DNA from 4 places in the Streptomyces sp. NPDC048018 genome. Region 2 is predicted to be linked to each of the others. Evidence: riboswitches for the same ligand, from Rfam matches in the RefSeq annotation. Region 2 holds a riboswitch; each other region holds the start of a gene.
What was found. A riboswitch is a leader RNA that binds a small molecule or an ion and turns the genes downstream of it on or off. The one in region 2 is predicted to bind cyclic di-AMP.
Positions count from the first base shown of each region.

Region 1: another riboswitch for cyclic di-AMP. It lies ahead of ACGF1Z_RS15215 (C40 family peptidase); the one in region 2 lies ahead of ACGF1Z_RS29085 (transglycosylase family protein).
Region 3: another riboswitch for cyclic di-AMP. It lies ahead of ACGF1Z_RS04915 (peptidoglycan DD-metalloendopeptidase family protein); the one in region 2 lies ahead of ACGF1Z_RS29085 (transglycosylase family protein).
Region 4: another riboswitch for cyclic di-AMP. It lies ahead of ACGF1Z_RS26355 (M23 family metallopeptidase); the one in region 2 lies ahead of ACGF1Z_RS29085 (transglycosylase family protein).

Region 1 is NZ_JBIDBK010000003.1:891,500-893,688, forward strand. Features, by position in the region: gene ACGF1Z_RS15205 (ATP-dependent Clp protease proteolytic subunit) at 1-286, shown strand, start outside; gene ACGF1Z_RS15210 (hypothetical protein) at 293-598, shown strand; cyclic di-AMP (ydaO/yuaA leader) riboswitch at 914-1,111, shown strand; gene ACGF1Z_RS15215 (C40 family peptidase) at 1,115-1,591, shown strand; gene ACGF1Z_RS15220 (ATP-binding protein) at 1,883-2,189, opposite strand, start outside.
Region 2 is NZ_JBIDBK010000009.1:47,062-49,250, reverse strand. Features, by position in the region: gene ACGF1Z_RS29090 (transglycosylase family protein) at 1-873, shown strand, start outside; cyclic di-AMP (ydaO/yuaA leader) riboswitch at 1,130-1,303, shown strand; gene ACGF1Z_RS29085 (transglycosylase family protein) at 1,308-1,994, shown strand.
Region 3 is NZ_JBIDBK010000001.1:1,102,278-1,104,466, reverse strand. Features, by position in the region: gene ACGF1Z_RS04920 (tyrosine-protein phosphatase) at 1-334, opposite strand, end outside; cyclic di-AMP (ydaO/yuaA leader) riboswitch at 707-858, shown strand; gene ACGF1Z_RS04915 (peptidoglycan DD-metalloendopeptidase family protein) at 863-1,810, shown strand; gene ACGF1Z_RS04910 (SGNH/GDSL hydrolase family protein) at 1,984-2,189, shown strand, end outside.
Region 4 is NZ_JBIDBK010000007.1:118,847-121,035, forward strand. Features, by position in the region: gene ACGF1Z_RS26350 (M16 family metallopeptidase) at 1-748, shown strand, start outside; cyclic di-AMP (ydaO/yuaA leader) riboswitch at 952-1,117, shown strand; gene ACGF1Z_RS26355 (M23 family metallopeptidase) at 1,130-1,900, shown strand; gene ACGF1Z_RS26360 (GntR family transcriptional regulator) at 2,059-2,189, shown strand, end outside.

The DNA of each region.
Region 1 (2,189 bases), on a different contig from region 2:
CCGGCTCGCCCTGCCGGGGGCCAGGATCGTCCTCCAGCAGCCCACGCTCGACGAGCCGTTGCACGGACAGCCCAGCGATCTCGACATCCACGCGCGGGAATTGCTGCGTCAGCGCGCGCTGGTGGCCGGACTGCTCGCGGAGCACACCGGGCAGGATCTCGACCGGATCGACGCCGACATCGACCGGACCACCGTGCTCGACGCGGCGGGGGCCGTGACGTACGGGCTGGTGGACCACGTGGTGAAGAGCCGTCGCTCGTCCGCGGGCACCGTCGGCGAGAGGTGAGACCCGATGGTCCCGGAGTTGCCGCCGCTGCCCGCGCTGACCCGCGCCGAGGGTGAGTTCGTGGACGCGTACCTCGAAGTCGTCGACCTCCTCGGAAGGATCAATCCATCCAGGACATCGCATACCTATGGGGCCCTGAGGGCCGCTCAGGCCCTGGTCGGGCGCGCGACGGCACTCCGGGACGCCGTGACGCTCATGCATGTGCGAGGCGAGAGCGAGGTCCACGCGGCCACATTGGCGCGTGCGCTAAGGGTGTTGGACGGAGAGCGGCGCTCAGGGCGCGTCACCGTCCCCGAAGAGTCGTCGAGTTGACAGTGCGGCGTGTCGTGTCGAGGTCCACTCGGGGCACACGAGCCGCAGAATCGCTCCCCCGTTCGGCGTAGTCGACGAATCGACATAGAGCTCAGGCGAGTTGCGCAACAGGTCTACACATTTAGCGGAATCGGGCATTCCATCGCTGGTGAACGGCTCGTCGGGCAAACCTCCGAAGATCACGAAACCTGACTGTCCACTCGAATGGATCAGTCGTGAGGAGCCTCACATATCGCTGTTTCAGCTCGGATTTCTACCCGACTGTGAGTCAAGATCCCTGTCGACGACAAGCCCCCGCCACCCGAGGCGGGGCGGTCCGGGCGGACGCCGAGTCCTGCCGCTGTCCCGGACGTCTGGTCGACAGGAGTGGATCGGCAGGAGTGGAGGACCCGAGCAACACGGGACGTGCCCGCAAGGGTGACGTCCCTCGGGGTGAAGCCGCAGCCGCGGCCGGGCATCTTCGCCTGCCCGAACCCGACAGGTCATCCTTCACAGGCGGCTGACGAAGGGTTGCGCATGACTGCGCAGATTCATGTCCCGTCCCTGCTGTCCCGGGCCGGAGCCGTCTCGGCTCTCACCCTCGCCGCCGTCGGCGGCACGCTGCTCGCCCCAGGAGCGGCGCCGGAGGCCCAGGCCGCGAGCTCGTACGCCAACACGGCTCTGGGCATCGCCGCCTCGAAGAAGGGATCGCCTTACAAGTACGGGGCCGCTGGGCCCAGCAGGTTCGACTGCTCGGGCCTCACGCTCTACTCGTACAAGAAGGCGGGCAAGACACTGCCCCGCACCGCGCAGCAGCAGTACAACAAGACGCGTCACATCACGGCGTCCAGCCGCCAGAAGGGGGACCTCGTCTTCTTCCATTCCGGCGGAAGGGTCTACCACGTCGGAATCTACGCGGGTAACAACAAGATCTGGCACTCCCCGAAGACCGGCTCCTGGGTGAAGCTCGACCGGATCTGGACGTCGAAGGTGCTGTACGGCCGCGTCCGCTGACCAGCGGACCCCGCCGTCCCGCGCCCCGCGAAGGGCCGCCACGCGAGGGCGCCGCGGGCCGCCCCACCCGGCGCCCGTCCCCCGGCCGCCCCGCGCCCCCCGTCCCCGGGGTCGCGGGGACGGCGCCGCCCTCCGCGGGGCCGGCCCCGGGAGACCGGTCGGCCCCGCCCCCGCGGAGGGCGGCGCCGGTCGGATGGCCGACCGGGCCGCCGGGCGGTACGGTCGCCCCATACGGGCCCGGTGCGACGCCGACCGGGCGGAGCGGGCTCGCCGCGGCGGGCCGGAGCCGCTCTACCGGGGCGTCAGCGCCACGGCCGTCCAGGGCAGTCGGATCCAGACCGTCTTGCCGCCCTCGGGCGTCGGCTCGACCGAGAGGCGGCCGCCCGCCTCCGCGGCGAGCCAGCGGATGATGACCATGCCGCGCCCGTTGTCCTGCTGGACGGCTGCCGGGAGGCGCCGGGGCCAGCGCGGATGGCTGTCGGTCACGCCGATGTGCAGCTGCTCGTCGCGTTCGAGGCGGAGGTCGACCGTGAAGGTGGGCGACTGACCGAAGGTGTGCTGCACGGCGTTGGTCGCCAGCTCGGAGACGATCAGCCGG
Region 2 (2,189 bases):
GTCGCCGAGTGCGAGTCCGGCGGCGCCTGGAGCGCCAACTTCGGCAACGGGCTCTACGGCGGCCTGCAGTTCTCCCAGGAGAGCTGGGAGCGGCACGGCGGCCTGGCCTACGCGCCGAGCGCCGACCTCGCGAGCCGTGCCCAGCAGATCGCCGTCGCCGACCGGGCGCTCGCCGCGGGCGACACCCAGTGGGCCACCTGCGCGCCGATCGCCGGCCTGAAGAACGACGGCAAGGCGCCCGCGGTGGACCCGGGCCCGGGCGTGACGCCCAGGAAGCCGACGGGTCCCGTCCCCGAGTCCAACCGCACCGACGGCCTGCCCGCCGGCTCCGGCCAGGAGAGCGGGAAGCCCTCCACGGCCCCCACCGCGCCCACGGCCCCCGCCACCTCGGCGACCCCCGCGACCCCCACCGCTCCCGCGCCCTCGACGCCCGGGACCTCCACCTCTCCCGCGACGCCCGGTACGTCCGTGACGCCCGGTACGCCCGATGTGTCCACGACGCCGGTCGCCCCCGGTACGCCCGGCGCGACCGCGCCCGGCACCGGCAAGCACCGGGGTGACGCCGCGCCAGAACAGCCGGGCAACTCGGACACCTCCACCGATTCCGGGCGACACGCCGCTCCGGGTGGCGAGGCGACGGGTGGCGTGACCGACGGTAAGGCGAAGGGCGATTCGGACACCACGGGCAAGCCGGATGAATACACCGTTCAGCCGGGTGACAGTCTGTCGGGCATTGCGGAGGAGAACGGGCTCACGGGCGGCTGGAGCGCCCTCTATGGCGCCAACAAGAAGACCGTCGGCTCCGACCCCGACCTCATCCTTCCTGGTCAGAGCCTTGAGCTCGACCTCGGACTGACGGAATCCCAGCAGTAGTTCGGGCTGAATGTCCGTTCTGTCTCAGTGAGACATGAGTCTCTCTTCCCGAACGGGCGTGTCACGTCCGCAAACTTTGCTCGAATCGCCCCTCACCTGCGCAAACACCTCCTGACGGTGTGCAAGTAGGGGCGATTTTTCCGTCTTGAGGGTCTTTGAACTTCCCCCGGCTCTATGTCTACGGTCGTGACCGCTCGCCACCGCGGGCCCCGCCGACCGGCACGCCGAATCCTGCCGCCGGACGGAGGGAACAGTCGTCGCGCAAGCGCCGAAGGCAGGACCGGGGGACCCAAGGTAAGTGCCGGCCCCGGCCGTTGAGACAGACGGCCGACGACCGGCTTGGGGTGAAGTCGCGTGCAAGGTCACGCGGCCGGGCAACTCACTCGCCCGAACCCGACAGCTCACCTCGTAGGCGTCGGTGAGGGAGAACTTCCATGCTGCTTTCCGGCAAGGGCAAACACCGTCGTGCCGCCAAGGCCACCCGCATCGTCGCGCTGGCCGGTGTCGCCGGCGTCGCCGTCGCGGCCCCGCTGATGACCGCCGGCACGGCCTCGGCCGCCACCGCCTCCGAGTGGGACGCCGTCGCCCAGTGCGAGTCCGGCGGCAACTGGTCCATCAACACCGGCAACGGCTTCTACGGCGGCCTGCAGTTCTCGGCCTCCACCTGGGCCGCGTACGGCGGCACCGCCTACGCCCCGAGCGCCGACCAGGCCTCCAAGTCCCAGCAGATCGCCGTCGCCGAGAAGGTCCTCGCAGGCCAGGGCAAGGGCGCGTGGCCGAGCTGCGGCGTGGGCCTGTCCGGCGCCTCGTACGACGGCGGTTCGGCCGAGGCGGCCCCGAAGCCCGCCGCGTCGAAGCGCTCCACCGAGCAGCCGGCGACCCGCAGCGAGCAGCGCCAGGCGCCGAAGAAGAGCGAGTCCAAGAAGACCGTCACCACCCCGACCGGCAAGAAGGTCAAGAAGGGCGACGGCGAGTACAAGGTCGTCACCGGTGACACCCTCAGCAAGATCGCCCAGGCGCACGGCGTCAAGGGCGGCTGGGAGAAGCTCTTCCAGCTGAACAAGGGCGTCGTCGAGAACGCCGACCTGATCTACCCGGGCCAGCAGCTCCACCTCAAGTGAGCCTGCCGACCCTCCCGCGGTGATGACCACCCCGGCCCGGAGTGCCCTTCCCCCGTGCGCTCCGGGCCGGGGTTTCTCCGCTCCCTGCGGTTACCCTCCAGTAGATCTGGGGTCTTTCCTCCCCGGATGCATGCCCTTGGGTCCTTTTTCGTCCCAGGGGGCGGGCGCCCGGCCGGCTGGAGCCCCCGAGCCGGT
Region 3 (2,189 bases), on a different contig from region 2:
GCCCGCGCAGCTGCGTCAGGTCGCCCTGGCGCACCATCTGCCAGAACTCCTTCCCGTCGGCGGGATCGCTCAGGGGTATGTTCACGTTCCGGACGCCCGGCAGGGCGACGTCGTCCCCCTCGAAGATCCGGTCGGCGTCGTTGCGGAAGTCGAAGACGGTGTGCAGGCCGAGGGAGGCGAGGAACGAGGCGTCCTCGGGCGTGGCGTGCGCCAGGTGGCCGCTGCGGAAGAGGCGTCCGGGGCGCACGGACCGGCCGTCCACGGTCGGCAGCCCGCCCACATCGCGGAAGTTGCGTACGCCGGTGAGCTCGGGCTCGGTCGTCGCTTGCGTCACGGTTGCTCCTGGTCTCGAGATCGGTTCCTGGGGCAATCATCCAGGTGGGAGGCCCCGCACGCACCCCCTCGGGAGGGAATGGGTGTTCTGTCCGAATTGAGGGTTTAGCGGTAACGCGCCCTGATTCCTTGGGAGATGAGCTCCGGGGCGTGAGCAGCGTCATAGACGTGACGGACCGTGCCTGATCGTCTTTTCCAAATTCCCTTCCGGAAAGGGAAATCGAGGGACCGTCATCCACGGAGGGTGACCGTGATTCCGGCCGCAATTCCCGGGATCGGCACTGGCGGAAAAACGGTGGCTTGTTCCCGTCGGCCCCGCTCGTCTAGCGTCGCGCTCAATCCGGACGGACCGCCTAATCCTGCCGCCGACCGGAGTCCGCACCCACCCGTACGCGGCAGGAGCGGGGGACCCAGGTACCACGCCGATCCCTCGATGAAGGACGGCTCGGGGTGAAGTCGCGAACAGCGGCCGGACATCTCCCGTCCGAACCCGACAGCTCACCTCGCAGGCGACGGAGAGGAATTCGCCATGCCCGTGAAGGGTAAGCACCGCCGCCCCAAGGCCAACCCGATCACCCGCGGGTTCGTGGCCGCCGGAGCCGGAGGGGCCGTCGTCGCCCTCCCGCTCATCGGCGCCACCGGCGCGCACGCCGCCGAGCAGGCCGCCCCGGCCGTCACTCCGCAGCAGGCCGTCGCCGTCGTGGCGCCCGCCGCCGTGACCCCGGCCAAGGCCCCGGCCTCGGCCCCCAAGTCGTACACCGTCGTCCGCGGCGACTACCTGTCCAAGATCGCCACCGAGCACCACCTCGCCGGCGGCTGGCAGAAGCTCTACCGCGACAACCGCCAGGTCGTCGGCGGCGACCCGTCGCTGATCCTGCCGGGCATGAAGCTCACCCTCGGCGCCAAGAACACCGCCAAGGCCACGCACCACCCGAAGGCGGCCGCCGAGCACGCCCAGAAGGGTTCCGGCGACGCGACCCGCGCCTCGCGCAGCAGCGAGCGCAGCTCGGCCCCGGCCCCGGCCGCGAGCTCCTCGTCGTCGTCCTCCTCGGCCGGTACGCCCTCCTCCTCCGGCTGGGTCGCCCCGATCGCGGGCGCCGGCGTCGGCACCGCCTACAAGACCGCCGGCGCGATGTGGTCCTCCGGCTACCACACCGGCATCGACTTCGTCGCCTCCACCGGCACCACCGTCCACGCGGTCGGCCCCGGCACCGTCTACTCCGCCGGCGACGGCGGCGCGTACGGCAACCAGGTCGTCATCCAGCACGCCGACGGCACCTTCTCGCAGTACGCCCACCTCTCCTCGATCTCCGTCTCCGCCGGCCAGACCGTCACCGGCGGCCAGGAGATCGGCCTCTCCGGCGCGACCGGCAACGTCACCGGCCCGCACCTGCACTTCGAGATGCGGACCGGTCCGGACTACGGCTCCGACATCGACCCGGTGGCCGCCCTGCGCCAGCACGGCGTGAGCATCTGACATCACGTCAGTACCGCGTCGGTGACGCCGACACCCCGGAGGCCCGGTACCCCTGTGCCGGACCTCCGGCGTATTCCGGCTTGGGAGAATCTTTATCGGTGGCATATGTCACCCGACGTCAACCCCTCCTTACGGTCGCGTAGGTCACACCAGGAGGGGAAAAATGTGCTCCCGTGGCAGACGATTCGAGATCAACAGACAAGAACGCATTCGGGTCGTACGCGGCGATCGGTGACAGCTTCACCGAGGGCGTGGGAGATCCCGGTCCGGACGGGGCCTACGTCGGCTGGGCGGACCGGTTCGCGGTCCTGCTCGCCGACCGGCTGCCGGAGGACGCGGGCTTCCGGTACGCCAACCTCGCCGTACGGGGGCGCCTTCT
Region 4 (2,189 bases), on a different contig from region 2:
CGTCGGCGACCTCACCGGCGTCGAGCTCGACAAGGTGCTCGACGAGACCCTGGGCGGCTGGACGGGTGCCCCGGCGGCGCCGCGCCCGATGCCGCCCATCACCGCCGACGACACCGGCCGGGTCGTCATCGTGGACCGCCCGGGTGCCGTCCAGACGCAGCTGCTCATCGGCCGCGTCGGCGCCGACCGGCACGACCGTGTGTGGCCGGCCCAGGTGCTCGGCACGTACTGCCTCGGCGGCACCCTCACCTCCCGTCTGGACCGCGTCCTGCGCGAGGAGAAGGGCTACACCTACGGGGTGCGTGCCTTCGGCCAGGTGCTGCGCTCCGACGGCGAGGGCCACGGCGCCTCGATGCTCGCCATCAGCGGCTCCGTCGACACCCCCAACACCGGTCCGGCACTTGGCGACCTGTGGAAGGTGCTGCGCACGCTCGCCGCCGAGGGCCTGACGGACGCCGAGCGCGACGTCGCCGTGCAGAACCTCGTGGGCGTCGCCCCGCTCAAGTACGAGACGGCCGCCTCCGTCGCGGGCACCCTGGCCGACCAGGTCGAGCAGCACCTCCCGGACGACTTCCAGGCGCAGTTGTACGCGCGTCTCGCCGAGACGGGCACCGTGGAGGCGACCGCCGCGGTGGTCAACGCCTTCCCGGTGGACCGCCTCGTCACCGTCCTGGTCGGGGACGCTTCGCAGATCGAGGAGCCGGTGCGCGCCCTGGGCATCGGTGAAGTGAGGGTCGTCACCGGCTGACTGAGCCGCCGTCACGCACGGAGGAGGACCCCGGCGACCTGGTTCGCCGGGGTCCTCCCCTTTGTCCGTATTGATGGTTGCTGTTGCTGAATGACCTGTGGCATGCCTTACAAAAACGCGGCTCTGTTTGGTGATTGACAGAAGATCGGCCTAGCGTCGGTCCGGCTGTCCGGCCACATGCACGACGCCGCACCCGCGGCAACGGACAGTCATCGCCGAGTCCCCCTGAGGCGCGAGCCTGGGGAGCCGGGGACCCACACGCAGTCCCTGGGGTGAATCGGACGCCTTCGCGCCACGCGGAGGGGCCCGTAGGAGACCTTCCTGCTCCGAACCCGTCAGCTAACCCGGTAGGCGAGAGGGAAGGAAAGGATCAGCCACTACATGGCGTTCACCCGTGCCACCGGGAAGCATCGTGGTCCGAGCCGTCTGGCGCGCCGTGGCGCGGGCGTCGCCGGCGTGGCGACCATCGCCACCGCAGGCGTCATCGGCACCCTCGCCTCCCCGGCGCTCGCCGCCGACACGGAGCAGCCCTCCGTCGAGGACACCGGCCTCACCCAGGTGATCACCGAGGAGTCCCTCGCCCAGCGGGTCGACGCCCAGGCCGCCGCGCAGGAGAAGGAGGCCTACGAGGCCGCCGCCCGCGCCAGGGCCGCCGCCGAGGCGAAGCGCAAGGCCGAGGCCCGCGCCAAGGAGATCCGGGCCGCCAAGGAGCGCGCCGCCCGCGAGGCCGAGCGCAAGCGCCTGGCGTCCTTCCAGCTCCCCGTCTCCGGCTCCTACGTGAGCACCGGCTACAAGACCGGCGGCTCGCTCTGGTCCTCCGGCAGCCACACCGGCATCGACTTCCACGCCGCCTACGGCACCACGGTCGTCTCCGTCGGCTCCGGCACCGTCGTCGAGGCCGGCTGGGGCGGCGCGTACGGCAACAACATCGTGATCCGGATGAACGACGGCACGTACACGCAGTACGGGCACCTCTCCGCGATCCAGGTCTCCGTCGGCCAGAAGGTCACCCCGGGCGAGCGGATCGGCATCTCCGGCTCCTCCGGCAACTCCACCGGCCCGCACCTCCACTTCGAGGCCCGCACCGGCGCCGACTACGGCACGGACATCAACCCGCTCAGCTACCTCCGCTCCCGCGGCGTGGACGTCTGACGGTCGCCTCCCGCGCAAAAGCCCCGGCTCGCAGCGAGCCGGGGCTTTTTTGCGTCCCTTTCCATCGGGCGGCATCGGAAATTCCGGCGTCCTGCAATAGAGTCGCCGGACAGGCGCCGCTCGATCTGGATTCGCGCGGACAAAAGCGGAGGTCGGACATGCGCATTCCCGCGCACTCGGTATGCACGGCGATCCGGGACGACATCGTCTCCGGGGTGTACGCGCGGGGAGCCAGACTGACCGAGGAACAGCTCGCCCGCCGTTACGGCGTCTCCCGTGTCCCGGTCCG